Regions from separate parts of the Janthinobacterium sp. SUN120 genome, predicted to be linked through region 2. Evidence: predicted binding sites of a transcription regulator. Region 2 holds the regulator's gene; each other region holds the start of a gene.
What was found. Region 2 encodes sigma-54, which starts transcription at its own class of promoters, with help from an activator protein. Its sites were predicted from a motif close to TGGCANGNAANCTGCTTT; they were not measured.

Region 1 (9,988 bases), on a different contig from region 2:
CAACGGCTGCGATTCCTGGCCCCGCTGCTTTTCGCCGCCGAACGAAAACGACCACGCCGGCACCAGCTTGGCCACGGTCTTGTCATTGATCTGCGTCAACGGCGAATAGCGCTGGCCTTGCGTGCCCATGCCAAACGACAGGACGCTGGCCGGATTCTTCGCCGTGCTGTCGAGCATGGCATTGGTGACATTGCCCACGTCGGCCGCCTGGGCCAGCGATGCCAAACCCAAACCGATGAGTATCCCCATGATTTTTTTCTGCACAATCATCTCCCTCTGTTTTATTAGTATGTGTGTATCAAGTCTTGCGGTGCTCATGCGGCTGGGCATGCAACAGCGCGCACTCTTCATCGGTGAACAGGCGCGAGCGCGTCAAAAAGCGCTTGCCCGTGCCGTTGTCGAGTGAAAACATGCCGCCATTGCCATCGACCACATCGATAATCAACTGGGTATGCTCCCAGTACTCGAATTGCTCGAGTCCCATGTAGAACGGTGTGCCATTCAAATTGCCGAGATAAATGTCGGTGTCGCTGACATCGAACTCGCCCAGCGCGTAGCACATGGGCGCACTGCCGTCGCAGCAGCCGCCCGACTGGAAAAACATCAGCGGGCCGTGACGCTGGCGCAACTTGTCCATCATTTCCAGCGCCGCATCGGTGGCGACCACCCGGGCAATTGCTGCACTCATGGCATCCCTTTCTGCGCGCCGCGCCCGGACAGCAAGCGCGGCGCCTGTTGCCGGTTTAGAAGAAGCCCAGCGCTTTCGGGCTATAGCTCACCAGCAAGTTCTTCGTTTGCTGGTAATGGTCGAGCATCATCTTGTGGTTTTCGCGGCCGATACCCGATTGCTTGTAGCCGCCGAACGCGGCATGGGCCGGATACAGGTGGTAGCAATTGGTCCACACGCGGCCCGCCTGGATGGCACGTCCCATGCGGAAGGCACGGGAACCGTCGCGCGTCCACAGGCCGGCGCCCAGGCCGTACAAGGTATCGTTGGCAATCGCCAGCGCGTCGGCCTCATCCTTGAAGGTGGTCACGGACACGACCGGTCCGAAGATCTCTTCCTGGAAGATGCGCATCTTGTTATTGCCCTTGAACACGGTCGGACGCACGTAATAGCCGCCTTCCAGGTCGCCCGCCTGCGTGTTGCGCTCGCCGCCGGCCAGCACTTCCGCGCCTTCCTGGCGGCCGATGTCGAGGTAGGACAGGATTTTCTCCAGCTGCTCCTGCGACGCCTGGGCGCCGATCATGGTGGCGGAGTCGAGCGGATTGCCCTGCTTGATGGCGGCCACGCGCTTCAAGGCCCGTTCGATGAATTTTTCGTAGATCGACTCCTGGATCAGTACGCGCGACGGGCAGGTGCACACTTCGCCTTGATTCAGCGCAAACATCGCAAAACCTTCCAGGCACTTGTCGAAATAATCATCATCCGCATCCATCACGTCTTCAAAGAAGATGTTCGGCGACTTGCCGCCCAGTTCCAGCGTGACGGGAATCAGGTTTTGCGCCGCATAGCCCATGATCAGACGGCCCGTGCCCGTTTCGCCCGTAAAGGCGATCTTGGCGATGCGCTTGCTCGACGCCAGCGGCTTGCCCGCTTCCAGGCCGAAACCGTTGATGATGTTCAGCACGCCCGGCGGCAGCAGGTCGCCGATCAGCTCGATCAACACCATGATGGAAGCCGGGGTTTGCTCGGCCGGTTTCAAGACAACGCAATTGCCTGCCGCCAGGGCTGGCGCCAGTTTCCACACGGCCATCAGGATCGGGAAATTCCACGGGATGATCTGGCCCACGACGCCCAGCGGCTCATGGTAATGGTAGGCATAGGTTTCCGCATCGATTTGCGCGACGGAACCTTCCTGGGCGCGGATGCAGCCGGCGAAGTAACGGAAATGGTCGATGGCCAGCGGAATGTCGGCATTCATCGTTTCGCGGATCGGCTTGCCGTTGTCGATGGTTTCCGCCGTGGCGATCAGGCTCAGGTTCTGTTCGATGCGGTCGGCGATGCGGTTCAGGATATTGGCGCGCTCGGCAGGCGAAGTCTTGCCCCAGGCATCCTTGGCGGCGTGCGCGGCGTCCAGCGCCAGCTCGACGTCTTCCGTCGTGGAACGGGCGATTTCGCAAAACGGCAAGCCCGTGATCGGCGTGATGTTAGGAAAGTATTCACCTTTTACTGGTGCAACGAATTTGCCGCCGATGTAATTGTCATAGCGTTGTTTGAAGGGATTGGCTACGCCCAGTTTGCTGATGTCTGCGAGATTCATGTCGTCCTCTATCGGGTTAATTAGAATGGAAATACTTAATTAAAATCAAACGTCCTGGTACAGATGGGGTGAGTACACGGAGTCTTCCGCAAATGCCGTGCCAGCTCGCCGTCCCACTACAAACTTAGCCGGTTTTACCCTCGTTACAAGGGCGTGGCGTCAATCCCGGCCCGCTTTTCAGCGCATGCCCCGGACTTGGGTGGGGGCGTGGCTCTGTTTGCGTTTTGAACAAGGTGGCAGCATCCTGTTCCAATCCGGGCCAGCCCTGCTGTGCCGCCACGCCGCCGCTGCACAATGGAACAGGTGTACCAGACTGGAACACCTGCGCCTGTGCCATGAAGGAATCAACGAATCACCACGCCCCATGGCAATTCACCCACGGCAATATCGGCCACCTTGCGCGCGCTGGCCGTGTCGATGACGGATACGCTGTTCGAGCGGCCATTGGCCACGTACAGCTTGGCGCCGTCCGGCGTGATGGCCATGTTCCACGGGCGCTTGCCGACGCCAATCGTGGCCGTGACCTGATTGCTGGCCGTGTCGATCACCATCACCGTACCGTCGATGCCGTTCGAGACATACACTTGCTTGCCGCCGGGATGGACGGCGATGCCATTGGCATTCTTGCCCGCTGGAATGGTGGCAATCGCCTTGCGCGCGGCCATGTCGATCACGTAGACGGCATTGACCAGTTCGCACGCCACGTAGGCGCGGCCCGAGTCCGGGCTGAAACCGATGCCGCGCGGACGCAGCCCCACGGCGATGGAAGCGACTTGGCGGCGTTGCGCCACATCAATGACATCGACTTGCTCCGCCTCTTCCGCGCTGACCAGCAGCCAGCGCCCATCCGGGCTGAAGACGGCATGTTCCGGGTTGCGTCCCTGCACCTTGATATCGGCGAGCAAGGTACCTGTCTGGCCATCGAGCAAGGCCACGCTATTGTTTTCCTCGACGGCAACGGCCACGTGACTACCGTCTTGCGAGGCGCTGACGCCTTCGGGCGACTTGCCCAGCGCCACCGTGCGCACGGGCGCGCCGCCAGCGTTGTCGATCAGCAGCAAAGCGCTGCTGGCGGCGTCCGTGACAAACAATTGCCGCCCAGTGGGGTCGGCGGCGATGCCGCGCGGACGCTTGCCTGCGGCGATCTGGCGCACCACCTGGTCGGTCGCCGTGTCGATCACGCTCAAGGTGCCCGACTTTTCGTTGGGAACATAGGCAAATGGAGCGGCCTGGACAGCGGTGCTGGCGAGCGCCGGCAGCAGCCAGCACACCTGGCGCAAGCGCGAGAAGAAGTTGGGCATAATCACCTTTTCAATGGCAAAACGAGGGGAAAGCGCGCCGCATCGGCGCCTCTGACAATGACCGTATGCAAACGCCGTGCCACTGACACGCGTATAATTTCAGCCCACCAATGGAGACATGGCAGGCATATTGCTTGATACACCTACGCAGACCTGTACCGCGCACGCGATCAAGCAGGCTTTTATTCACATTGGAGAATCCGCATGCAGCATCGTTTCCGCCTGAACACCATCGCCAGCCTGTTTGTCGCCGGCAGCGCCACCCTCGCCCCTCACGTCTTTGCCGCCGAGGCAGCTGACCCGGCCAATGGGCAATTCATGGATACGGTGGTCGTCAGCGGCAGCCGCATCGCCCACCCCAGCCAGGAAGTGCCGGCCTCGATCGACGTGGTCGACAGCGCCCGCATCCAGGATGGCCAAATCCGCGTCAACGCGTCGGAAGCGCTGGCCGCCGTGCCGGGCCTGGTCGTGCAAAACCGCCAGAACTACGCGCAAGACTTGCAAATCTCGTCGCGCGGCTTCGGCGCCCGCTCGGCCTTCGGCGTGCGCGGCGTCAAATTGATCAGCGATGGCATTCCCGCCAGCATGCCGGACGGCCAGGGCCAGGCCGCCACTTTCAATCTCGATACGGCCGAGCGTATCGAAGTGCTGCGCGGACCGTTTTCTGCCATCTACGGCAACCATTCGGGCGGCGTGATCCAGCTGTTTTCCAAGGATGGACAAAATCCCCCTTCCGTCGAGCTGAATGTGACGGGCGGCAGCTACGGCACCAGCAAGGTAGACTTGACGGCGCAGGGTCAGGCGGGCGGCATCGGCTACGTGCTCGACGGCTCGCGCTTCCGCACGGACGGCTTCCGCGACCACAGCGCCGCCACGCGCGAACAAGCGTTCGGCAAGATCACCGTCAAGCCCACCGCGGACAGCAAGCTGACCATCGTCGCCAACAGCCTGCATCAAGGCAACACGCAAGATCCCCTGGGCGTCACCTGGCCCACGTTTGCCGCCAACCCGCGCGCCGGCGAAATCGACACGACGGACACGCAGAACCCGAAACGCACCCTGGCCGAGCGCTACAACACGCGCAAGAGCATCGATCACCAGCAGATCGGCGCCACTTATGAACAGTCGTTCGGCGATGACCGACTGCACGTGATGGTGTATGGCGGCAACCGCGACGTGATCCAGTACCAGGCGTTTACCAAGGGATTCCAGGCGCCGCCTAGCCATTCGGGCGGCGTGGTCGATTTCCAGCGCCAATTCTATGGCATCGACACCAACTGGCTGCACGTGAACCAGCTGGCCGGAGGCAAGCTGAGCACGACTATCGGCATCGACTATGGCCGCTCCAGCGACGACCGCACCGGCTATGAAAATTTCATTGGCAATAGCTTTGGCGTAAAAGGCAAGCTGCGCCGCGACGAGCAGAATGTCGTCTCCAGCCTCGATCCGTATATCCAGGCGGAATGGCAAGGCGGCCCGTGGCTGCTCAGCGCAGGTGTGCGCTACAGCAAGATGAAAGTGGCTGTCGACGACCATTTCCTCAGCAACGGCAACGATAGCGGCAGCCTGGAGTTCAGCCACACGACGCCCGTGCTGGGCCTGCTGTATAAACTGACGCCGAACGTCAACGTCTACGCCAGCGCCGCGCGCGGTTTCGAGGCCCCAACCTTGAACGAACTGTTTTACTCGGGCACGGGCGGCGGCTTCAATTTCAACTTGAAGCCGGCCACCAGCACCAACCTGGAAGCGGGTATCAAGGCCAGGATCGCCAACAACACGCACGTGAATGCGGCCTTGTTCCAGATCAAGACCAACGACGAACTGGTGGTCGACAAGTCCAGCGGCGGGCGCACCAGCTATCGCAATGCGGGTAAAACCTTGCGCCAGGGCATGGAAGTGTCGCTGGATTCGAACCTGCCATACGGCTTCACGACCAAAGTGGCGCTGACCAGCCTGCATGCCGTGTATGACCAGGCATTTGGCGGCGTGCGCGAAGGCAGCCGCTTGCCGGGTGTACCCAGCGCTAACCTGTTCGCTGAACTGGCCTGGAAAGATACGTTCGACCGTTTTGGCGCAGCGCTGGAAAGCGTGGCCAGCAACCAGGTCTACGCGGAAGACAGCAACATCGAAAAACCGGCGCCCGGCTACACGGTATTCAATGCGCGCGTCAACGCCAGGCAAAACGTGGGCAATTGGCGCTTCAAGGAGTTTGCCCGCCTGAACAATCTTTTCGACAAGACCTACGTGGGTTCCGTCATCGTTGGCGATAGCAACAAGCGCTACTATGAAGCGGCGCCGGGACGTAATTGGTTGCTGGGCGTTAGCGCCCAATATAGTTTCTAAAACTAAAAAGCCCGCGCCTCTTCCGATGCGCGGGCTTTATTGTCATTCAACATGGCCTGCTACGGCCGTGCTTCCTTCACGCCATATTTCTCGAAGATGGCTTTCAATTCGCCGCTGGCAGCCATCTCATTCATGGCTGCCTGCAGCAACTTGCCCACGTCGAGCTGCTGGCGGCTGACGGCCAGGCCCACGGCCCAGCCCGCACGCGGCAGGCGAGCAAACGCCACTTCGCTCATGGGGAAAGCGGGATCGCTTTTCAGCACCGATTCGATTTCCGAACGGTTGGCCAGCACGGCGTCGAGCTTGCCCGCCTGCAATTGCTGCAAGGCTTCGGCGGCCGTATCGAAGATGCGTACGTCGTCGCGGTACTTGCCATTGTCTTCGCCCAGCATCAGCATGGCCGCGATCGACACCTTTTCCACGCCGATGCGCTTGCCGGCCAGCGAGGCGACGCCATCGAATTGCGGCACGGCTTGCGCACTGCGCGCCAGGCGCACGGTTTCCACATAGTATGGCGCGAAGATCTCGACCTTGTCGTTGTCCGCCATCAACTTCTTGTCGACCGGCACATGCAACATCACATCGGCGGGGCCGTAACCGAGGTAATGTCCCTTCCACACCATATTGCGCAAATCGTCGTTGAGGTTTTCGCCGGCGGGAAATGGCAACAAGCTCAGTTTCAGCCCCAGCTTTTTCGCCAGCGCTTCGGCAATATCGATATCGATGCCCGTACCCTTGTCGGAAAACGGCGCGAATTCGTTGTACACAGCCACTTTCAGGCTGCCCGACTGCTGCACCTTTTGCCAGTCGGCGCGCGCCGGCGCGGCGGCGCACAGCGCCAGGCAAGCGAGCAAGATCATCGCGCGCGCGCCCCGGAATTGAAATGAACGCATGGGACTCCTTCGTGATCAGTTCGACTTAATTCGATTCGCGGCGCGTTTCCAGATAGGTCTTGATGGCCCACATGGCTTCCTGGTTGAACACGCCTTCGAACGGCGGCATGTACACGGCCCCATTGCGCACTTTACCGTGGCGGATGGTGGTCAGGTAGTAATTGTCCGTTTCCTTGTAGCACGCCTGTTTCTTTGTCTCATTCTTGATACCGAAACAATCGCGGTCCAGCTGGCGCAAGTCCGGCGCGATGCCGCCCGAGATGGCTTCGATGCCGTGGCAGCGGGCGCAATTCTGGTTGTAGGCCGAGGTGCCCACTGTCAAGGCCAGTTTGTTGCCCCGATACGGGTTTTGCTCGAGCCATTTGTCGCCCACCTTGGGCAAGCCCGTGGTGTCGACGCCTTGCGGCGTGACATTGCCGTGCGCATAGGCATGCGGCAAGGTCAGCAGGGAAGTGAGGGCAACGGCGCCGGCCGCCGCCACGCCGAGCAGGGTACGAATGGAATAGGTCATGCTGGTCTCCTTGGTTTTTTAGTCAATACCAAAGAAGAGCAAATGCCATGCCATGCACATATGCCCCACATCCGGCCGGCCATGTATCAATTTGGAACAGCTGCAACACGTGGTTGTGTCACCACGCGCCTCAGGCGGCGGCCACCGTGCAGATGCTGCCGCGCGCCTGCTGCTCGAAAGTGATACGCACGGGCAAAAATCGGGCAATCACCTCCGCATTCGTCAGCGCATGCTGCGACACCTTGTTGCAGCTGAAGGTACCGCCGCCCGCCAGCGCCATGGGCAGCAAGAGCTGGTCGGCCAGATGCTCGCCGACGGCCGCGTCCGTCTTGAGATAGGCGCGCACCTCGTTCAACAGGCGCTTGGCCACGGACTCGGCCAGCAAGGACTTTTCGCCGAACGAAGTAAACACTTCCGTGACATGCTCATGCTCCAGGGTCAGCAGCAGGACGTTGCCCGGCCCCTGCTCCGCCGGCAAGCCGACGAGGCGCAGTTGCTTGCCGCTCCAGCCCATGCCGCTGGCGACACGCTCGAGCTCGCGCTGCGCCACCTGCACATGCACGCCCGCCACCACGCTTTCCGCATACCCCGCCTTCCGTTCGCCGCGCTGCAGCAGTTGAATCGGCTGCAAGCGCCGGCACGGTTGCACGGTGGCCGTCACCTCGCCGCCGCCCGCAGGATGAAAGCCGTAGCGTTGCAGCGCGATCTCCACCTCGGCGCCCATCTGCTGCAGGATGCGGCCATACGCGCGCTGCAAAAAATGCACGGGCGGTGCCATGGCATTGTGCGTGCCGCCAGTGACGCGCACGGTGGATGGCCCATCCGCATGCAGCAGGGCCGGCAGCAAGGTTTGCAGCACCAGGGTGCAGCTGCCGGCGCTGCCGATGGCAAAGCGGTAATCGCCGCCGCGCAGGGGGCCGGGAACGAATTCCAGGCTCGACGCGCGCAGCGCCACCGGCGTCGTGCGCGCCCCGCAAATGGCGGTTGCCGCCTGCACGGCCAGCAGATGCTGGCGCAGCAAGCCGGGCTTTTCCCGCCCCGCGCGAATGTTAATCAGGCGAAACGGTTGCCCCGTGATCATCGACAGGCTCAGCGCCGAACGCAAAATCTGTCCGCCGCCTTCGCCTTGCGCTCCATCTATTTCTATCATCTCTCTTATCCTTTGACGCAGACGACCTGCTTCAAGATATGCACGACATCGACCAGCTCGCGCTGCGCCAGCATCACCGCATCGATATCCTTGTAAGCCATCGGGATTTCATCAATGACGTTTTCATCCTTGCGGCATTCCACGCCTTCGGTGGCGCGGATCTGGTCATCCAGGTTGAAGCGCCGCTTCGCTTCCGTGCGGCTCATCGTGCGTCCCGCACCGTGGCTGCAGCTATGGAAACTCTCCGCATTGCCCTTGCCGCGCACGATAAAACTCTTCGCGCCCATGGAGCCGGGAATGATCCCCAGTTCGCCCGCACGGGCCGACACAGCACCTTTGCGCGTGATCAATACATCCTTGCCGAAGTGGTGCTCCTTCTGCACATAGTTATGGTGGCAGTTGACGGCCTCCACGTGCGTCTGGAACGGTTTATGGATGACCGTGCGCACGGCGGCGATCAGGTTCTGCATCATCACTTCGCGGTTGTTGCGGGCGAAACGCTGGGCCCAGCCCACCGCTTCCACGTAATCATCGTAATGCTGCGTTCCCTCGGCCAGGTAAGCCAAATCCTGGTCGGGCAGGTTGATGAAGTGGGTGCGCATATCCTGCTTGGCCAGTTCGATGAAATGGGTGCCGATGGCATTGCCCACGCCGCGCGAACCGGAATGCAGCATGAACCATACGGAACCCTGCTCGTCGAGGCACACTTCGACGAAGTGGTTGCCGCTACCCAAGGTTCCCAGGTGGCGGTAATTGTTCGTATTTTTCAGCTTTGGCGTTTTCAGGCAGATCGCATCGAATTCATCCTTCAATTGCAGCCACGCGGCATCGACCACCGAGGGCGGCGTATGCCAGGAACCTTCGTCGCGACCGCGGTGGCCGCGCGTCTTCGGCGACATCCCGTGCGGAATGGCGCGTTCGATGGCGCTGCGCAGCGGTCCCAGGTTATCGGGCAGATCGTTCGCCGTCAGCGTGGTTTTCGCCGCCATCATGCCGCAGCCGATATCCACGCCCACGGCCGCCGGAATCACGGCGCCCAGGGTGGGAATCACGCTGCCGATGGTCGACCCCTTACCCAGGTGGACGTCGGGCATGACGGCGATATGCTTGTAAATGAACGGCAGGGTCGCCGTGTTGCGCAATTGTTTTTTAGCCGCTTCTTCGACAGGCACGCCACGCGTCCACATTTTCACTGGACGGCTGCCTTCGGTATGCAGGACTTCGTATTCTTCGTTTTTCATCGCTATCTCTTCTTCTATTGTATAGGGGGTGATGACCAGGGTTGGTGAAACAGTTGCCGACGCATCGGCCCAGGATGTAGTTCCACCGGCATTCATCAGTACGACAACCCGACAAGGGGGGACAGGATTTCTGGCAGACGCACTGCGCCTGCCAGGCCGGTCTGACGCGGCTGATCGATGTAATCCTGTCGGCATTCGGGGTACTACGGCGCATGACAAGCGTGGACAGGACGCCTGTTATGTAGTCCTGTCCGCATTCATGCGCTTTGCTTCAACAACCTGGTG
Region 2 (9,988 bases):
AGCCCGACTTCCGGTGCTGCGATCAGCTGCAGCAGCCAGGCGATTGCGGATTCGATCATGGAACACTTCGCGATGCAGTAAGGCTCTCCATTATAATGAAGAGCAGCTTGCGCGCCGCACAATCCGCGCCGGCCGGCACAGGCTTACCCGCCCGCAGTTCCACAGAGCATTATTGTCGCCAGGCTATCCGCCGCGGCGCCGCCGCTATCGCCCGACACGCTCCAGACCCTTTCTGGCCCAGAATCACTTGCTTGCAGACTATGAACATCGACTACCTCAAGAAAATCCTGACCGCCCGCGTCTATGACGTCGCTACCGAAACGCCGCTGGAACTGGCCCCTGCCCTGTCGCAGCGCCTGAACAACCAGATTTACTTCAAGCGCGAAGACATGCAAAGCGTGTTCAGTTTCAAGATTCGTGGCGCCTACAACAAGATGTCCAAGCTCAGCGAAGCGGACCGCAAACGGGGCGTGATTTGCGCCTCGGCCGGCAACCACGCCCAGGGCGTGGCCCTGTCGGCCGCGCGCATGGGTTGCCGCGCCGTCATCGTCATGCCGACCACCACGCCGCTGGTGAAGGTCGAGGCCGTCAAGGGACGCGGCGGCGTGCACGTGGAAGTGGTGCTGCACGGCGAGTCGTACACGGATGCTTACAACCATGCGCTGACCCTGGAAAAGGAACAGAAGCTGACCTTCGTGCACCCGTTCGACGATCCGGACGTGATCGCCGGCCAGGGCACGATCGGCATGGAAATCCTGCGCCAGCACGCCGGCCCCATCCACGCCATCTTCGCGCCCATCGGCGGCGGCGGCTTGATCGCCGGCATTGCTGCCTATGTGAAACAGATTCGTCCCGACATCAAGATCATCGGCGTGCAAAGCGTCGATTCGAACGCCATGGCCCGTTCGCTGAAAGCGGGCGAGCGCGTGACCCTGAACGACGTGGGCCTGTTTGCCGACGGCACGGCCGTGCGCCTGGCCGGCGAGGAAACCTTCCGCCTCGTGCAGGCGTATGTCGATGAAATCATCACCGTCGACACGGACGCCATCTGCGCCGCCATCAAGGACGTGTTCACGGATACGCGCAGCATCCTGGAGCCGTCCGGCGCGCTGGCCATCGCCGGCGCCAAGGCCTATGTGGAACGGGCCAGCCTGACCAAGCACCCCGTCAACAATGAAACCCTGGTCACCATCGCCAGCGGCGCGAATATGAATTTCGACCGTTTGCGCTTCGTCGCGGAACGGGCCGAACTGGGCGAATTCCGCGAAGCCGTGTTTGCCGTCACCATGCGCGAACAGCGGGGCAGTTTCAAGCGTTTCTGCTCGCTCATCGGCGCGCGCAACGTGACGGAATTTAATTACCGCATCAGCGATGAAAAAGCCGCGCACGTGTTCGTCGGCATTCAAATTGCCGACCGACATGAATCAAGCGTACTGGCGAAGACTTTCGAGGAACACGAATTCAAGACCCTGGACCTGACCCACGACGAGCTGGCCAAGTCGCACATCCGCCACTTGGTGGGCGGCAAGAGCCGGCTGGCGCAGGACGAGCTGCTGTACCGCTTCGAGTTCCCCGAGCGCCCGGGCGCCCTGATGCGCTTCCTCGACAGCATGGCGCCGAACTGGAATATTTCCCTATGTCACTACCGCAGCCAGGGCGGCGACGTGGGGCGCATCCTGATCGGCCTGCAAGTGCCGCCCGATGAAATGGGAGAATTCGCCCGCTTCCTCGATACCCTGGGCTACCGTTACTGGGATGAAAGCAGCAATCCCGTCTATAAGCTGTTCCTGGGGTAAGCATCACCTCCCGGCGGCGGCTACTCGCCGTCGGGAGAATTAGGCTACCATGCGTGCTTGACTGAATTCACGCCACACGACCATGACCACCACCAACGACCTCGCCGAACAATCCCCGCTGGGTAAAAGCTCCGCCTACCGCACCGATTACGCGCCGGAACTGCTGTTTCCCATTCCCCGCCAGGGCAAGCGCGACGAGCTGGAATTGCGCGGTACATTACCGTTCTTCGGCCTCGATATCTGGAATGCGTATGAACTGTCGTGGCTGAACCAGCGCGGCAAGCCGCAAGTGGCGATTGCCAAGGTCAGTGCGCCGGCCGATTCGCCGAACATCATCGAATCGAAGTCGTTCAAGCTCTATCTGAATTCGTTCAACCAGACCAGGCTGGACAGCCCGGATGCGCTGCTGGCCTTGCTCAAGCAGGACTTATCGAAGGGTTTCGGCGCGCCCGTGCAAGTGGAACTGACCTTGCAGGACGATTTCGGCAAGCTGAAAATGGGCGAATTCGACGGCGTGCTGCTCGACCGCCTGGACCTGGAAATCACGCAATATACGCCCTCGCCGCTGCTCTTGAAGGCGGCGCTCGATGAAGCGCCGGTGGAAGAAAAACTCGTCTCGCATTTGCTCAAATCGAATTGCCTGGTGACGGGCCAGCCCGACTGGGGCAGCGTGCAGATCGAGTATGCGGGACCGCAGATCGACCAGGAAAGCCTGTTGCGCTACCTGATCGGTTTCCGCGAACACAACGAATTCCACGAGCAATGCGTGGAGCGCATCTTTGTCGATATCTTGCGTCAGTGCAAGCCGCAAAAACTGTCCGTGTATGCGCGCTACACGCGCCGCGGCGGCCTCGACATCAATCCCTGGCGCAGCAACTTCAGCACCGGGGCGATGCCGGGCAATCTGCGCAATGCGCGCCAGTAACGCCAAACAACACCCCGCAACCATGCCAACAGGAATGTTGGCTGTGTTTTAAAACAACGTTGCAGTAGTGCCGCAGAGCATGTCAAAGACGCTGAAAAATCGGAAAATCGGCATTCGGCGGCGGAAAAACCGGCGCACCGCGTGTTTTTAATCAAGAAATAGCCGATACACGCCGATGTTATTTTTTTGCTAAAATGATGACCACGTGGGCTGTAGCGCCCACTGCGCCCGCAGCGGGCGTATACTGTTGAGAATTGGCGTTACAGGCCGCCGAAACAGGCCTATAATTCGGCTCGCAAGCCCTCTGCGCATTGCACCATTTCATTGAGTGTCATGACTAATCTTAGCAAAATATTATCCCTCGAAAACGTCCTGCTGGACCTGGAAGTCTCCAGTAAAAAGCGCGCCTTCGAGCAAGCCGGCCTGATCTTCGAAAACAATTACGGCATCGCCCGCTCTACCGTCTCGGACAATCTGTTTGCCCGCGAACGCCTGGGCTCGACCGGTCTGGGCCATGGCGTGGCCGTGCCGCATGGCAGGGTCAAGGGCAGCAAAACCTTGAAAGCGCCGCTGGGCGCCTTCGTGCGCCTGGCCGAGCCGATTCCATTCGAATCGCCCGATGGCAAGCCCGTCAATTTGCTGTTTTTCCTGCTGATTCCAGATCATGTCACCCAGCAACATCTGGAAATCCTGTCGGAAATCGCCGAAATGTTTTCCGACGACGCCTTCCGCACGGCATTGGCCACGGATCCGGAACCGAAATCCGTGCATTCGCGCATCGTCAATTGGCAACCCAGTCTGCAAGCGGCAGGTTAAACTTCAGGTATTCCTCCACTCCTGAAGAAGACTGCCATGTTGCAAACGCCGCTGACGATACAACGCCTGTACGACGATAATCGTGAAAGTCTGCAACTGGGCTGGTTCGCCGGCTTCCCCGGCGGCGAGCGCCTGATCTCGGGCGACGTCTCGTCGGCCGCCGACCAGGTGGGCCACTTGAACCTGATCCATCCGGGCCGCATCCAGGTCTTCGGCCACCAGGAAATCAATTACTACCAGCGTCTGAAGGTCAACACGCGCACCCACGTGATCGGCGAACTGATCGCCGGCGGTCCGCCCGCGCTGATCATCGCGCAAGGGCTGGAAACGCCGCCCGACATCCTCGCCATCTGCGACGAGCAAAACATCCCCCTGTTCTCCACCCCGCTGCCGGCCGCGCAAGTAATCGACTTCCTGCGCGTCTACCTGTCGAAAAAGTTGGCGCAACGCATCATCATGCATGGCGTGTTCATGGACGTGCTGGGCGTGGGCGTGCTGATCACGGGCGACTCGGGCCTGGGCAAGAGCGAGCTGGGACTGGAACTGATCTCGCGTAGCCACGGCCTGGTGGCCGACGACGCCGTCGAATTCTCGCGCATCGCGCCCAATATGATCGAAGGCCGCTGTCCGCCCCTGCTGCAAAACCTGCTGGAAGTGCGGGGACTCGGCTTGCTCGATATCAAGGCCATCTTTGGCGAGACGGCCGTACGCCGCAAGATGCGTCTGAAGCTGATCGTGCACTTGGTGCGCCGCAACGCGCTGGAAGAAGAAGTCGAGCGCCTGCCTTTCCTGTTCCCCACGGAAGACGTGCTGGGCTTGCCTGTGCGCAAGGTCGTCATCCCCGTCGCCGCCGGCCGCAACATCGCCGTGCTGCTGGAAGCGGCCGTGCGCAATACGATTTTGCAACTGCGCGGCATCGATACCTTGCAGGAGTTCATGGAACGGCAACGTTTGGCAATGAGCGGCGACTAGCGTTGCAAGAAGCACGCCCTCTTTTGTTTAACCAATACTACAGTCGAAATTGCAATAATTTGTAAAGATAGTTGCCTTGGGAGCGGAGCGCCGGTCTTTATTGTATGATCGGGTTATGCATATCGTCCTTATCACCGGAATATCCGGCTCCGGTAAATCCGTCGCGCTCAATGTGCTGGAAGATACCGGTTACTATTGTGTCGACAACCTGCCACCGGCCTTGCTGCCCAGCCTGGTGCAGACCCTGCTCGACGAAGGTACACCGCAACTGGCCGTCGCCGTCGATGCGCGCAGCGCCGAGTCGCTGACCAGCCTGCCGCACAATGTGGCCCTGCTGCGCGACCAGGGGCACGACGTCAAGGTCATGTTCCTGACAGCCACCACGCATTCGCTGGTGGCCCGCTTCTCGGAAACACGGCGCAGCCATCCGCTGTCGCACGAATTGCGTCCGAACCAGAATCCGGCCAGCCGCCGCACCCTGATCGAGTGCATTTCGGAAGAGCGCGAACGCCTGTCGACCATCGAACAGCTGGGCCATGTGATCGACACGTCGGAACTGAGCGCCAACAAGCTGCGTGCCTGGATCAAGGATATCGTCGCCTCCGAACGCGCGCCGCTGACCCTGTTCTTCGAATCGTTCGCCTTCAAGCTGGGCGTGCCGCTGGATGCCGATTTCGTCTTCGACGTGCGGGCCTTGCCGAATCCCTATTACGACCTGGCCTTGCGCCCCCTCGATGGACGCGACGCACCCGTGATCGCCTTCCTCGACGCGCAGCCCAGCGCGCTGGAACTGCTGGCCGACATCCGCGCCTTCATCGAGAAATGGTTGCCATCATTCAAGTCCGACAACCGCAGCTACCTGACGGTAGCCCTCGGCTGCACGGGCGGCCAGCACCGCTCCGTGTACATGGCGGAGCGGCTGGCGCAATATTTCGGACCCAACGAGCGCGTGGTTCTACGCCACCGCGAGCGCAGCTAGTTAATCGAGGTGGCGCAGCGGATGCGCCGCAGCCGGCCAGACGGGCGCAAAGAAGCGCGCCACCATGGCCGCGTCGACTTCGTCCAGGCTGGCGGGATTCCAGCGGGGGGCATTGTCCTTGTCGACCACCAGCGCGCGCACGCCCTCGAGCACTTCGCCATGTTCGAAATTGTGGCGCACGACTGTGCGCTCCAGGCGCAGGCAATCGGCCACGCCCAGGTGGGCGCCCCGCTGCAGCAACTCCAGGGTCACCGACATCATCAAGGGCGAACGCAGGCGCATGGCCGCCAGCGCCTTGGTGGCGAACGCACTGTCGTCCTGCGCCAGCGAAGCCATGATGGCCGCCACCGAACCCGCGCTGAAATGGCGGTCCAGCGCCGCGCGCGCCGTGGCCAGGGGAGAAACGCCTGCCTCGGCCTGGAATGGTGCCGCCAGCGCCTTGATGGCCACAGGCAAGGCCTCGCCCGGCGTCGATTCAAACAGGTCCAGCAGCGCCCCCATCTGCGCTTCGGGCAGGTAGACATCGGCCAGGCCCGTGTACAGGGCGTCGGCCGCGTTGATCGTCAAGCCCGTCAAGCCCAGGTACAGGCCCAGCTGGCCGGCCAGGCGGGACAGGAAATAACTGCCGCCCACGTCCGGAAACAGGCCGATATTGACTTCCGGCATGGCCATGCGCGTGCGGCCCGTCACGATGCGCAAGCGGTTGCCTGGCCCGGCTTGCGCCACACCCATGCCGCCGCCCATCACCACGCCATCCATCACGGCGATATACGGTTTCGGGTAGAAATGAATTAAATGATTTAAAGCATATTCTTCCGTAAAGAAATCTTCCAGCAGGGCGCTGCCGCCTTGCGGCGTGGCCAGACCCGCATCGTAAAAGAAACGGATGTCGCCACCGGCGCACAGGGCCTTATCGCTGCTGGAGCGGATCACGACGGCGTCCACCTGCGGATCGTCGCGCCAGGCCAGCAGGGCCGCGCTCAGGGCGCGCACCATCTCCAGCGACAGGGAATTCAAGGCTTTCGGACGGTCGAGCACGATGTGCCCGGTGCGGTTGCGGATGGAAGTCTGGACGAAGTCGCTCATGGCAGGCTAGAAAGAAGTGAAAGTGCGAATATTCTAATACCTGCGCGGGGAACATTGCGTTCCGCTGGGCGCAAAAAAGGGCGCAATGTGCGCCCTTAGTTGATCACAACTGCTGGAAGCGGGTGGCCTTAGACGGCGACGACGGCTTCTTCCTCGGAGTTGTCTGGCAGATGCTTGATCGCCTCTTTACCGTGCCCTTGCACTTTGGTTTTGTATTTCATCACTTGCCTATCGAGCTTGTCGATCAGGGTATCGATCGCGGCGTACAGGTCGTGCGCCAAGCTTTCCACATAGACAGTCTTGCCGCTCAAACGCAGGTTGACTTCAGCCTTTTGACGTTTTTCTTTCTCTTTGAGGTTATCCACGGTCAGAATCACGGCGATATCGATGACTTGATCGAAATGACGTTTCACGCGCTCCAGCTTCGTTTGTACGTATTCACGGATGGCTGGTGTCACTTCGAGATGATGTCCGCTGATGGTGAGATTCATACACACTCCTAAAGATGATCGGGTTCGTGCGGTCCATCCTATCCGGCCCGCAGAGGAACCGAAAAAAACTTACAAACACTTACGCAGGCTCACTGGCGGAATTTTTAATGCTTCCCGGTATTTGGCAACAGTACGTCGCGCAATCACCATGCCTTGTTCCCCCAGCATGTCCGCAATCTTACTGTCGGATAAAGGATTTTTAGGGTCTTCTGCTCCTGTCAGTTGCACGATCAATGCCCGTATCGCCGTCGATGACGCTTCGCCCCCCGCTTCGGTGGCGACGTGGCTACCAAAGAAATATTTCAACTCGAACATGCCGTGCGGGGTCAGCATGTACTTTTGAGTTGTTACCCGCGAGATAGTACTCTCGTGTAAACCCAGTGTATCAGCTATTTCACGGAGCACAAGGGGGCGCATGGCAACGGCCCCATGCGAGAAAAAGTTCTTTTGTCTTTCTACTATCGCCTGCGCCACACGCAGGATCGTGTCGAAGCGCTGGCGCATATTCTTGATCAGCCACTTGGCTTCCTGCAACTGTGCGCCCATGGCGCCCTCCCCCTTGCCCTGCTTGAGCAAGTTGGCGTACATGGCGTTGACGCGCAGGCGCGGCATGACGTCGTTGTTCAGGGTGACTTGCCAGCCATTGCGCGCGCGCTTGACGACGACGTCGGGCACCACGTAATCGGAGACGTCCGAGGCGAACACGGCGCCCGGATGCGGATTGCACTGGCGAATCACCGTCTGCGCTTCGCGCAAGTCTTCATCGTCGCAATCGAGGGCTTTTTTCAGCTTGTTGAAATCGCGCTGGGCAAACCAGGCCAGGTGCTTTTCCACGATCACGAGGGCCATGCGCCGCGTCACCATGGCGATGTGCGGCAAGCGCTTGATTTGCAGGGCCAGGCATTCGGACGCGTTGCGCGCGCCCACGCCCGGCGGATCGAAACTTTGCAGCAGCGACAAGGCCGTGCGCATCTCGTCGGCGTCGATTTCCAGCTCTTCCGGCAGGCGCGCCAGGATGTCGTCGAGCGACTCTTCCAGGTAGCCATTGTCGTCGAGCGCGTCGATGATCAGCTCGACCAGCGCGCGGTCGCGCAATTCGAGCACCGTCACGCGCATCTGCTCCATCAGGTGTTCGCGCAGCGTGCAGTGATGAGCCTCCAATTGCGGACGCGAATCTTCGTCGTCGGGCGCCTTGCCCCGGCTCGCCTCGCTCCAGTCGCTGTCGCCGCCATCCGCGGCGGCCGGGCTGTCGCCACCCTCGCCGTCAAACGCTTCCGCTTCGGCCGGCGCTGCGGGCGCCTCCTGGCCTGGTGGCTGGGGCGGCCCTTCGGCCGGTGCGGCCGTGGAGCTCAAGGCCCCGTCGGACAGCAGGCGCAGCGAACGGTCGAGCGGATCGTCGAGGCGTTCGAGCAAGGGATTGTCCGTCAGCAATTGCTCTAATTCCTGGTGCAATTCCAGGGTAGACAATTGCAACAGGCGTATCGATTGCTGCAACTGCGGCGTCAGTGCCAGGTGCTGCGAAGTGCGCAGCTGCAATGATTGTTTCATTGGCTTACATGCGGAAGTGTTCGCCCAGATAGACCCGGCGTACCGACTCGTTCGCAATGATGTCGTCGGGGCGTCCCGACGCCAGCACCGAGCCCTGGTTGATGATGTAGGCGCGGTCGCAAATACCCAGCGTCTCACGCACATTATGATCGGTAATCAGCACGCCGATATTGCGCTCCTTCAAGAAACGCACGATGCGCTGGATCTCGATCACGGCGATCGGATCGACGCCGGCGAACGGCTCGTCGAGCAGCACGAAACGGGGATCGGTGGCCAGCGCGCGGGCGATTTCCACGCGGCGGCGTTCGCCACCGGACAGGGACAGCGCCTGGTTCTCGCGCAGCTTTTCAATCTGCAGGTCGGCCAGCAATTTATCCAGCCGTTCCTCGATCTCGGCCTTCGTCAGCGGACGGCCTTCGACGGTCTGGATTTCCAGCACGGCGCGGATATTGTCTTCCACCGTCAGCTTGCGGAAGACGGACGCTTCCTGCGGCAGGTAGGACAGGCCCATCTGTGCGCGGCGGTGGATCGGCAGGCTGGAGATATCCACGCCGCTGATATCGATGCTGCCGCCATCGGACGGCACCAGGCCGACGATCATGTAGAACGAGGTGGTCTTGCCGGCGCCGTTCGGGCCCAGCAAGCCCACCACTTCGCCGCATTCGACTTGCAGCGAGACATCATGCACGACTTGCCGCTTGCCATAGGTTTTTTGCAGCCCGCGAACGATCAGGGTGCTGCCGCAACGTGTATTTTCCATTATTTCTTTCCTGGCGCGGGCGTGGCCGGCGCTTTCTCCGCTGCCGGCGCCTTGGTCTTCGGCTGGATCACCATGCGCACGCTGCCGCCATCGGCGGTGCTGGTGCCGCTGTTGGAATTTTCCATCGCAAATTCTTCCTTGCGGCTGTCATACGAGATGAAGGCGCCGTTGGCCACATCGGTGACTTTCGCCCCTTCCAGGCGCGTCAGCTTGGCTCTGGAAAACAGTTTCACCACTTCCGTCTTGTTGTCGTATTCCACGCGCTCCGCTTCGCCTTCGACCCACAGGTCGCCCGCGCCATCGCGCTTCTGGCGGAAGGTCGCGAGCTTGCCGGGATCGGCCCAGAAGGTGATGAACTGGTAGCCTTGCGGGTCTTCCGTGATCAGGGCCCGGCCCGCCTTCATGGTCAGGGTACCCTTGACCAGCACGACGTCACCCGTCAGGGTGCGCACCTGCTTGATGTCATCGACGTGGCCGCTGCGTGCCGTGATGACGGCTTCCTTCTCGGAATCGGCCTTCTCGGCATGCGCCACGCCCATGATGGCCAGCGAAAATACGGTCAACAGCAAGATGTTCTTCATAATATGGTTTCCTTGTTTCATTCTGTCATTTTGC
Region 3 (9,988 bases), on a different contig from region 2:
TTTTCAGGCCGCCGCCGAAGGCGCCGAACATCATGCGGTAGTGCACGGGCTGGGGCGTGGGAATCGAGGCGTTCGGGTCGCCCATCTGCGCGGCCGCGATCATGCCGCCTTTTAAGATCATCGATGGCTTGACGCCGAAGAAGGCCGGCTTCCACAGCACGATGTCGGCGATCTTGCCCGCCTCGATCGAGCCCACCACGTGCGAGATGCCATGCGTGATGGCCGGATTGATCGTGTACTTGGCGATATAGCGCTTGGCGCGGAAATTGTCGCTGCGCGCCGTGTCGGGCGCCAGCGCGCCCCGCTGCACCTTCATCTTGTGCGCCGTCTGCCAGGTGCGCATGATCACTTCGCCCACCCTGCCCATCGCCTGCGAGTCGGACGACATCATCGAGATGGCGCCGATATCGTGCAGGATGTCTTCCGCGGCGATGGTTTCGCGGCGGATGCGCGACTCGGCGAACGCCACGTCTTCGGCGATGGCCGGATCGAGGTGGTGGCACACCATCAGCATGTCCAGGTGCTCGTCGAGCGTGTTGACGGTGAACGGGCGCGTGGGGTTGGTCGACGAGGGCAGCACGTTGGCTTGCCCGACGGCGGCGATGATGTCGGGCGCATGGCCGCCGCCCGCCCCTTCCGTGTGAAACGTGTGGATGGTGCGGTCCTTGAAGGCCGCCAAGGTGTGTTCCAGGAAGCCGCCCTCGTTGAGGGTATCGCTGTGCAGCGCCACCTGGATATCCATGCGGTCGGCCACCGACAGGCAATTATCGATGGCGGCCGGCGTGCTGCCCCAGTCTTCGTGCAGTTTCAAGCCGATGGCGCCCGCGCGCACCTGCTCTTCCAGGGGCAGCGGCAAGCTGACGTTTCCTTTTCCCATGAAGCCCAGGTTCATCGGGAAGGCGTCGCTGGCGGCCAGCATGGCGTGCAAATGCCACGGCCCCGGCGTGCAGGTGGTGGCGGCCGTGCCCACGGCCGGTCCCGTGCCGCCGCCCAGCATGGTGGTCACGCCGCTCATCAGCGCTTCCTCGATCTGCTGCGGGCAGATGAAGTGGATATGTGTGTCGACGCCGCCAGCCGTGACGATCATGCCTTCGCCTGCGATGATTTCCGTCGCGCCGCCGATGGGGAGGGTGACGCCGGGCTGGATGTCCGGGTTGCCCGCCTTGCCGATGCCGAAAATCAGGCCGTTTTTCAAGCCGATATCGGCTTTAACGATGCCCCAGTGGTCGAGGATGACGGCATTCGTGATGACGGTGTCCATTACCTCGGCCGCGCAGCGCTGCGACTGGCCCATGCCGTCGCGGATCACCTTGCCGCCGCCGAATTTCACTTCTTCGCCGTAGATCGCATAGTCATGCTCGATCTCGATGAACAGTTCCGTGTCGGCCAGGCGGATGCGGTCGCCCTTGGTGGGGCCGAACATTTCGGCATACGCGCTGCGGGGAATGCTGGCCATCTCAATCCTTTCCCGGTGGAGTGTCTTGCAGTTCACCCATCACTGCCCCATTGAAGCCGTAGACCTTGCGCTCGCCCGCCAGCGCCACCAGCTCCACCGTGCGCTGCTGGCCCGGTTCGAAGCGCACGGCCGTGCCGGCCGTGATATTGAGGCGCATGCCATAGGCGCGCCAGCGCTCGAAGGCCAGCGCCGGGTTGACTTCGAAAAAGTGGAAATGCGAGCCCACCTGGATCGGCCGGTCGCCCCGGTTGGCCACCACCACGGTAGCCGTGGCGCGGCCCGCATTCAGGCTGATTTCGCCTTCTTCCAATTTGTATTCGCCTGGGGTCATAATGTTTTCCTTCGTCAAAGCGCTCTACGCTGGCAGGCGGATCGCCGGCGCCACACAGGCACGGCGCGGATGGCGCCCTGCCATGCAATCAAAACTACGGTATCGGGTGGTGCACGGTCACCAGCTTGCTGCCGTCGGGGAAAGTCGCTTCCACCTGGATATCGGGGATCATCTCGGCGATGCCGTCCATGACGTCGGCGCGCGACAGAATCTTTGTACCGTCCGACATCAGCTGCGCCACCGACTTGCCATCGCGCGCCCCTTCCATGATGGCGGCGCTGATCAGGGCCACCGCTTCCGGATAATTGAGCTTCAAGCCGCGCGCCAGGCGCCGTTCGGCCAGCAGCGCGGCCGTAAAAATGAGCAGCTTGTCTTTTTCGCGGGGAGTCAGGTCCATGGTTTTCCTTGCGCTTCTTTCCTGATTAAGTGTTCCAGATACGGGGCACGACGGCGTCGCGCCCCAGCATGGCGGGACGCAGCAGCTGCCAGGCGGCCAGCATGATGCGGCGCGCCGCTTCGCTGTCGCCACACAGCAGGCGCACCACCACCAGCGCTTTCATGTGCGTGGCGCCAAACGCGGCGCCGGCCGGCACGGCGATCTCGCGCACGGCCGCCAGCACGGCGGGAGAAACGGGCATGCCGACGGCGATCAGGGTGGCGCACACCGTGTGGCCCCCCAGTCCCAGCGGGCTGGCCATCAGGGCGCCGCCGGCGGCCAGCACGCCCTGCTCCCACCACAGCAGCTTGCCGCCGCGGCGTATCTGTACCTGCTGGCTGATGCTGCCCATGTTGAACATTTCGCCCGAGGCGCTGCGGCCCAGGCAGACGATGTCGCAGCCGATATAGCCGGCGTCCGGCGCCAGTTCCACCTCGTGGCGCAGGCGCACGCAAGCCTGGTCGAAGAAAATGCTTTCCTGCGGCAGCCACTCGATGGCGGCGCCGCTGCCGGCGCGCAGCACGAGGTGCTGGCCCGAGACATGGCCGTTCGCGCGGTACCACTTGGCGGCGCCCGGCGACGTGAGCAAGGCGTGCGCGCCCTCGCCCACCGTGGCGTCGACAGCCAGCTGGTCGCCGCCCACCACGCCGCCAGGCGGATGGATGATGATGGCGTGGCAAATGGCATCGCCTTCCGGATACAGGGGCTTTTGCACGCGCAGGGGGCCGCTGTGCGTACGCTCGACGAGGCGGCTGACGCCATCGCGCAGCGCAAAGCCCAGGCGCAAATGCGCCTGCCAGGCGCTGTGCGCGCTGGCGGCAGAAGGCGTTGCGAAATGTGGGCTGTCTGGCATGCGCTGCAATCGTGTAAATAACGATCTACAAAGCAGGATGCATGCCAGCGTCAGAGGGAAGAAACGTGAGAATCATGCACCGCATTGCGGCGCCCGCACCATATCAGTGCAATTACAGTGCAGGCGCGGCGCGGGGTGTGCTTATGCCGACACGGCTGCCGGCGCCACCGTCAGCACGCGCCGTTCGCGCAGCAAGGCCGTGAAGGCTTCCGCGGCCAGGGGGCGGCTGAAATAATAGCCCTGCATTTCGTCGCAGCCGTGTTCCGTCAAAAAATCCACCTGTGCGCGCGTTTCCACGCCTTCGGCGATGACGCGCATGTCCAGGTTGTGCGCCAGCGAAATGACGGAACGGGCGATGGCCGCATCGCTGCTGCTGGTGGTGACGTCGTCGACAAACGATTTGTCGATCTTCAGCACGTCGATGGGGAAGCGTTTCAGGTAGCCGAGGCTGGAATAGCCGGTGCCGAAGTCGTCGAGCGAAATACCCACGCCGATATCCTTCAGGCGCGTGAGGGCCGCCACCGCCTTGTCCGGGTCGCCCATCACGGTGCTTTCCGTGATTTCGATGCCCAGGCAGGCGGGCGCGATGGCGTATTTGCGCAGGGCCGCCTCGACGAACGGCACCGTGCGGTCTTGCGCGAACTGCTTGCCGGACAGGTTGACGGCCACCTTGATGCTGCCCAGGCCCGCGTCGTGCCAGGCGCGGATTTGCGCGCAGACGCTTTCGAGCACCCATTCGCCGATGGCCGTGATCGAGCCATATTCCTCGGCCAGCGCGATGAAGAGGCCGGGCGGCACCTTGCCCAGCACCGGGTTATCCCAGCGCAGCAAGGCTTCCGCGCCCAGCAAGGCGCCCGTGCGCAAGCACATCTGCGGCTGGTAGTGCACTTCGAATTCATCGCGGCCGATGGCGCCGCGCAGCTGCTGCTGCATCGCCAGGCGGGCGCGGATGTCGCTGCCCATGCGCTCCGTGAAGAAGGCGTAATGGTCGCGCCCCATTTCCTTGGCGCGCACGAGGGCCGTGTCGGCGTGGCGCAGCACGTCGTCGAGGCTGTCGCCGTCGGCCGGACACATGGCGATGCCGATACTGGTCGTCAGCGCCAGACGCTCGCCATCGACGCTGAGTTCCTCGCGCAAGCCGGCCAGGATGGTTTGCGCCAGCGCAAGCGTGCGCCCCAGCAGGGCATCGTCCTGCAGCAGGATCTGGAATTCGTCGCCGCCCTGGCGCACCACCGTGTCGCCTTCGCGCACGCAGCCGGACAGGAAACGCGCCACCACTTGCAGCGCCTTGTCGCCCACGGCCTGACCGTGCGAATCGTTGATGTTCTTGAAGCGGTCCAGGTCCAGGCACATCAGCACCACCTGCTGGCCGTCGCGCAGGGCGTTCGCGCGCGCCTGTTCGAAGCGCTCGCGCAGCAGAACGCGGTTCGGCAAGCCCGTCAACGCGTCGTGGTAGGAGAGGAAATCGATCAGATGCTGCTCCGCCTTGCGCTCGCTGATGTCGAGGAAGACGCCGATGTAGTTGACGACGGCGCCGTCGGGGCCGTGCACGGTGGAGACGCTGAGCAGGCAGGGATAGGTGTCGCCGCTCCTGCGCCGCGTCTGCACCTCGCCCGACCAGCAGCCGCTGCTGCGCAAGCCCTGGCGCAGGGCCAGCAGCACCGCCTCGCCCGTGTATTCGGCGTGCAGGCGCAAAATGTCCGTGCCCACCACTTCCTGCGCCGCGTAGCCGGTGATGCGCGTAAAGGCGGGATTGGCCGTGACGATGACGCCGGCCGGATCGGTGATCAGGATGGCGTCCTGCGTCGCTTCGAAGACCTGGCCCGACAGGCGCAGCAATTCTTCATTGGCGCGGCGGATCTGCACTTCGCGCGCCAAGGTGCTGGCCACCTGCTCCAGTTCGGCCGTGCGTTCGGCCACGCGCCGTTCCAGGTTGGCGCGCTCCTGCGCCAGCTGCAGCTGCGCCCGCGCCAGGCGCACGTGGGCGTCCGTGCGGGCCAGGATTTCCTCGGCCTGGAAGGGTTTGGCGATGAAATCGACGGCACCCAGCGCGAAGCCGCGCACCTTGTCGTCCGTGTCGTACTGGGCCGACAGGAAGATCACCGGCACCTGGCGCAGCGACGGTATCTCCTTCAGGCGGCGGCACACTTCAAAGCCGTCGAGGCCGGGCATGCGCACGTCGAGCAGGATCAGCTCGGGCGGGCGCGCCTGGGCCGTCCACAGGGCCAGTTCGCCGTTCGGCGCCTGGCGCACCGCATAGCCGGCGCCGCCCAGCAAATCGCTCAACAGCTTCAGCGAAGCCGGCGTATCTTCAACGATCAGTACTTCGCCCTTCGAATTCACTTCCGAAAAATCGCGGTGCATGTAGCAGTTCTCTCAGCTTTGGATGAGGCGCGGCGATCCGTTGCCGCGCTGGACAAGACATTTCTTTGCGATGAACTACGTACTATCATCATAATCTTTATTGCAATTTAGCACCATCCATTGGCGGCACTTAGTCCGTCTTTTCAGCGAATCCGATGTTGTCAGCCCACACTTTTCAAGCGTGCGCCAGCGCGCCCTCATTCTCCAGCAAGTCGCACAGCTGACGGTATTGATGCTGGTCAAGCATCGCCTGCAGCGGCGCCAGCACGGGCGCGGCCGCCGGCGGCAAGGCGCCCAGCAGCAGGGCCACCCTGGCCAGGTTCAATTCGCGCAGCGCCACCAGCAAGGCGGCGCGCTCTTCCCCGGCCAGCAGCAGCAAGTCTTGCGCCCGCAATGCCGGCGGCGCCTCGGGCGCCGGCGCCACGGGCAGCGGCACGGGCGCCGCCACGGGTGCCTCGGCCGCCTGCGCGGGTATGCTGAAACGGAAGGTGGCGCCCTGCCCCGGCATGGATTCCACCGTCAGTTCGCCTTTCATCAATTGCACGAATTCGCGCGAGATGGCCAGGCCCAGGCCCGTGCCATCCTTCGGTCCCGCGCTGTCGGCCTGCACGAAAGGCTCGAAGATGCGCTGCTGGTCTTCCGGGGCGATGCCGATGCCCGTGTCGCTGACGGCGAACGACAGGCGCCACGTGGCGTCATCGCGCCGCTCGCCGCGCACGCGCAAGGCGACCTCGCCGCCGCCGGCAAACTTGACGGCGTTCGACATCAGGTTCAGCAGCACCTGGCGCAAACGCGTCGCGTCAAGCAGCACGGCCGCCGGCACATCGGCGCAATCGAGGCGCAAGGCCAGCCCCTGCTGCTCGGCGCGCATGCCCAGCATGTCCATCACTTCCTGCAGCAGGGGCGCCAGCGCCACCACGGCCGTCTGCGCGTGCAGGCGCCCCGCCTCGCCCTTCGACAGTTCGAGGATTTCATTGATCAACGTCAATAAGTGATTGCCGGAGCGGTGGATGATGGCCAGGTTGCGCTTTTCATCGTCCTGCATGTTCGGCGAGGCGGCCATCAGGCGCGAAAAGCCGATCACGGAATTCAAGGGCGTGCGCAGTTCGTGGCTCATGTTCGCCAGGAAGGTGCTCTTGGCGCGGTTCGCCGCCTGCGCCTGGCTGACGGCCACCGACAGGGCGCTCGTGCGCTCGGCCACCAGTTCTTCCAGGTGATGGCGGTGGCGCAGCAATTCCAGTTCGGCCTCGCGGTGCGCCGTGATGTCGTAGTTCGAACCCACCAGGCGCATGGGCCGCCCCTGCCCGTCGCGGAAGATCACGGCATCGGCCTTGATGTAGCGGATGGCGCCATCGGGCCACAGGATGCGGTACTCGTGCGTGAAGGCCTGGCCGGCGCTCAGCGCGGCGCGCAGGGCCTCCTTGGCGGCCGGCACGTCGTCAGGCATCAGCGCCGCGCGCCAGATCGCCGCCGGCGCCATGGCGCTGTCCGCATCGGCCTTGAACTGCGCATACATCTGCTCATCCCACTGCAAGGCATCGTTGATGACGTTCCAGTCCCAGATGCCGATGCTGGCCGCGCCGGTGGCCATCTGCACGCGCTCCTCGCTGCGCTGCAAGGCGCGGTAGCGGCTGTCGAGCAGCGCCACCATGTCGCGGATGGAACGGTACAGCGTGCGCAGCTCGCCCAGGAACCACGCTTTCGGCGGCGTGCCGGCCGCTTCGCTCTGCCCTGCCTGGACGCCGGCCGCATACTGGCCGATCGCCTTCAGGGGCTTGAGCATCAGACACCACATGAGCAGCCAGATGCTGGCCACCAGGATCACGTCGAGCGCCACGATCATGGCGCCGATGCCCAGCGCGCGTTGCCGCAGCTGCGCGTGCAGCAGGGCCGGCGTCGCATACACGGCCACGTTGCCGATGACTTGCCCGCCCATCGTCACGGGGCGCCGCTGTACCAGCCAGCCGGGTTCCGCGGACAGCGAGGAGAAACTGCCGATGGCGCCGGTCGCCGTGCGGCGCAGCACCAGCGCTTCCTTGCCGATGCCCGGCGTCAGGGAGCTGGCCACCAGGTCGCGCTTGCCCAGCGTGCTGCGCATGATGGCCTGCATCTGCTTTTCATCGAGATTCCACAAGGGCAGTTCGATGGCCACGGCCAGCTGGTCCGCGCTCAGGGCCAGGCTGCGGTGCAGCTGCTGCCAGCGCTGCTCGCGTTCGGACTGGTAAAACAGCACGGCAAACACCAGCAGCAGCGCGGTGACGACAAAGGTCAGCGCCACGCTGACGGCCAGCACGATGGAGACGCCGCCCAGGCGCGCGCCCTTGGATGCGTGAACCGTCATGCGTCTTCGCCCTGCGGTTCGCTGGCCAGCTGCGCCAGCAAGGCGCACAGCGGCTGGTACTGATGCTGTTCCAGCATGGCGGCGATGTGCGCGGCCAGCTGCGGCAGGCTGGTCGCCACGCCGGCCAGCACGATGGCGCTGCGCCGCAAGTCGAGGGCCCGTACGGATTCGAGCAGCGCCTGCCGTTCGGCCGCGCCCAGCTGGCCCAGCGCCTGCTGCAGGTCAAAGGCGGCCGCCGGCACGCGCGGCGGCGCGGCGGCGGTACGCTGGAAGCGCACGCCCAGTTGCTGCTCCAGCATGGCGAACAGGTGTTCCTGTTCGATCGGCTTGCGCAGGAAGCCGTCGGCGCCGGCGGCCAGCGCCTCCTGCTTTTCTTCCTCGAAGGCGGAAGCGGTCATGATCACCAGGCGCGGCTGCACCAGCGCCGGCTGCGCGCGCAGCCAGCGCGTCAGCGCCAGGCCATCCATGTCCGGCATGCGCCAGTCGCTGAGCACCATGTCGTAGCGCTGCGCCGCCAGCATGGCTTGCGCCTGCACGCCGCCCGCCGCCTCCTGCAACTGGAAGCCCAGCGGCGCCAGCAAGCCGGCCAGCAGCTTGCGGCAGTTGTCGTCATCGTCGACCAGCAGCACCGTGCGCCCGCGCTGGCCCGCCGGCAGGCGCGCCACGCGGCCCGGCGCCAGCGGCGCGGCGGCAGGGCACTGCACGCAGGGCGCGCGCAAGTCGAAGTGGAACACGGAGCCGGCCCCCAAGGTCGACTCGACGCGCAGTTCGCCGCCCATCAGGCGCACGAATTCGCGTGAAATGGTCAGCCCCAGTCCCGTGCCGGCCTGCGCCACGGCGCTGTCGGCCTGCACGAACGGTTCGAAGATGCGTTCCAGGTCCTCTTGCGCGATGCCGCTGCCCGTATCGCGCACGGCAAACGCCAGCGCCACTTGCCCATCATCGTCTGCCTGGCAGGCCAGCGACAGGGTCACGCTGCCCTGCTCGATGAACTTGAGCGCATTCGACAGCAAATTGAGCAGCACCTGGCGCAGCTTGGCGCCGTCGAGGCGCACCAGAGGCGGCACGCCGGAACGCTCCAGCCGCAGCGCGATGCCCTGGTCGCCGGAGCGCATGCGCACCATCTCGAGCACCTCGTCGAGCAAGCCGTTCAAGTCCACGGGCCCCGCTTGCAGCTGCATGCGGCCCGCCTCGATCTTCGACAATTCGAGGATATCGTTGATCAAGGTCAACAAATGATGGCCGGCGCGGTTGATGATGGCCAGGTTATGCTTTTCTTCCTCGAACATGCTGCTCGAATCGGCCATCATCTGCGAAAAGCCGATCACGGAATTCAAGGGCGTGCGCAATTCGTGGCTCATGTTGGCCAGGAAGACGCTTTTCGCGCGGTTCGCCGATTCGGCCTCGGTGACGGCCACCGACAGTGCCGCCGTGCGCTGCTGCACCAGCTCTTCCAGGTGGTCGCGGTAGCCGAGCAATTCCTGCTCGCTGTGCTTGCGCTCGGAAATGTCGACGATGCCGCTGCGCACCAGGCGCCGCCCTTCCATCGGCAAGCGCACCAGCCGCACTTCGCAGGGAAAGATGCTGCCGTCGGCGCGCCGCACATTGCGCTCGACCAGGATGGGTTCGCCCAGCATGGCGCGGCGCAGATGCTCTTCCATCATCAGTCCCAGCGGCAGGCCATCGGGCTGCTCGCCCGTGTACAGGTCGAACGGCCCGCGCGCCAGCAGCGCTTCGCGCGACATCCCCAGCATGCGCTGCGCGCTGCTGTTGGCGTCGATGAAGCGGTCCAGGTCCAGGTCATACACGACGATGGCTTCGGGCGCATGCTCGACGAGGATGCGGAAACGCTGCTCGCTTTCGCGCGCATCGCTCTCGGCGCGGCGCAGGCGGCGGCGCTGCAGCAGCAAGGCGCTCAGCATGCACGCCATGGCGAGAAATACGGCGCCGGCCGACAGCACGGCGACGCGGTGCTCGTGCCACAGCTGCGGCGGGCGGTTGAAGAACAGGGTGTGCGGCGGCAGCCGGCTGATATCCGCATCCCAGCGCTGCAGCTGTTCCCAGTCATACATGGGCACCGGGTGCGCCGGCGGCAGCAGGGCGCCCGGCGCGGCAGGCGCCTTGCCGGCCAACACGGCCAGCGACATCTGCGCCACCTGCTGCGCGGCCCGCTCGATGTGCAGGATGGAGCCGCCCAGGATGCCCTT

Region 1: a site for sigma-54 is predicted at 2,350-2,367, ahead of adh (aldehyde dehydrogenase). Genes of this name have one in related genera too.
Region 3: a site for sigma-54 is predicted at 3,106-3,123, ahead of O0879_RS00605 (urease accessory protein UreD). Genes of this name have one in related genera too.

The regions. Positions count from the first base shown of each region.
Region 1 is NZ_JAPUBW010000009.1:3,561-13,548, reverse strand. It holds gene O0879_RS28390 (PQQ-dependent methanol/ethanol family dehydrogenase) at 1-249, opposite strand, end outside; gene O0879_RS28385 (DUF779 domain-containing protein) at 299-688, opposite strand; gene adh (aldehyde dehydrogenase) at 744-2,264, opposite strand; gene O0879_RS28375 (beta-propeller fold lactonase family protein) at 2,609-3,565, opposite strand; gene O0879_RS28370 (TonB-dependent receptor) at 3,770-5,908, shown strand; gene O0879_RS28365 (transporter substrate-binding domain-containing protein) at 5,968-6,801, opposite strand; gene pedF (cytochrome c-550 PedF) at 6,827-7,312, opposite strand; gene rtcA (RNA 3'-terminal phosphate cyclase) at 7,443-8,462, opposite strand; gene O0879_RS28350 (RtcB family protein) at 8,468-9,703, opposite strand; gene O0879_RS28345 (RNA-binding protein) at 9,975-9,988, opposite strand, start outside.
Region 2 is NZ_JAPUBW010000006.1:184,967-194,954, forward strand. It holds gene O0879_RS25295 (YqaA family protein) at 1-59, opposite strand, end outside; gene ilvA (threonine ammonia-lyase, biosynthetic) at 261-1,796, shown strand; gene queF (NADPH-dependent 7-cyano-7-deazaguanine reductase QueF) at 1,879-2,721, shown strand; gene O0879_RS25310 (PTS sugar transporter subunit IIA) at 3,055-3,537, shown strand; gene hprK (HPr(Ser) kinase/phosphatase) at 3,574-4,509, shown strand; gene rapZ (RNase adapter RapZ) at 4,625-5,488, shown strand; gene O0879_RS25325 (enoyl-CoA hydratase/isomerase family protein) at 5,489-6,574, opposite strand; gene raiA (ribosome-associated translation inhibitor RaiA) at 6,703-7,065, opposite strand; gene O0879_RS25335 (RNA polymerase factor sigma-54) at 7,135-8,613, opposite strand; gene lptB (LPS export ABC transporter ATP-binding protein) at 8,618-9,373, opposite strand; gene lptA (lipopolysaccharide transport periplasmic protein LptA) at 9,373-9,954, opposite strand; gene lptC (LPS export ABC transporter periplasmic protein LptC) at 9,980-9,988, opposite strand, start outside.
Region 3 is NZ_JAPUBW010000001.1:136,044-146,031, reverse strand. It holds gene ureC (urease subunit alpha) at 1-1,456, opposite strand, end outside; gene O0879_RS00615 (urease subunit beta) at 1,458-1,787, opposite strand; gene O0879_RS00610 (urease subunit gamma) at 1,882-2,184, opposite strand; gene O0879_RS00605 (urease accessory protein UreD) at 2,210-3,076, opposite strand; gene O0879_RS00600 (EAL domain-containing protein) at 3,218-5,440, opposite strand; gene O0879_RS00595 (ATP-binding protein) at 5,616-7,781, opposite strand; gene O0879_RS00590 (PAS domain-containing hybrid sensor histidine kinase/response regulator) at 7,778-9,988, opposite strand, start outside.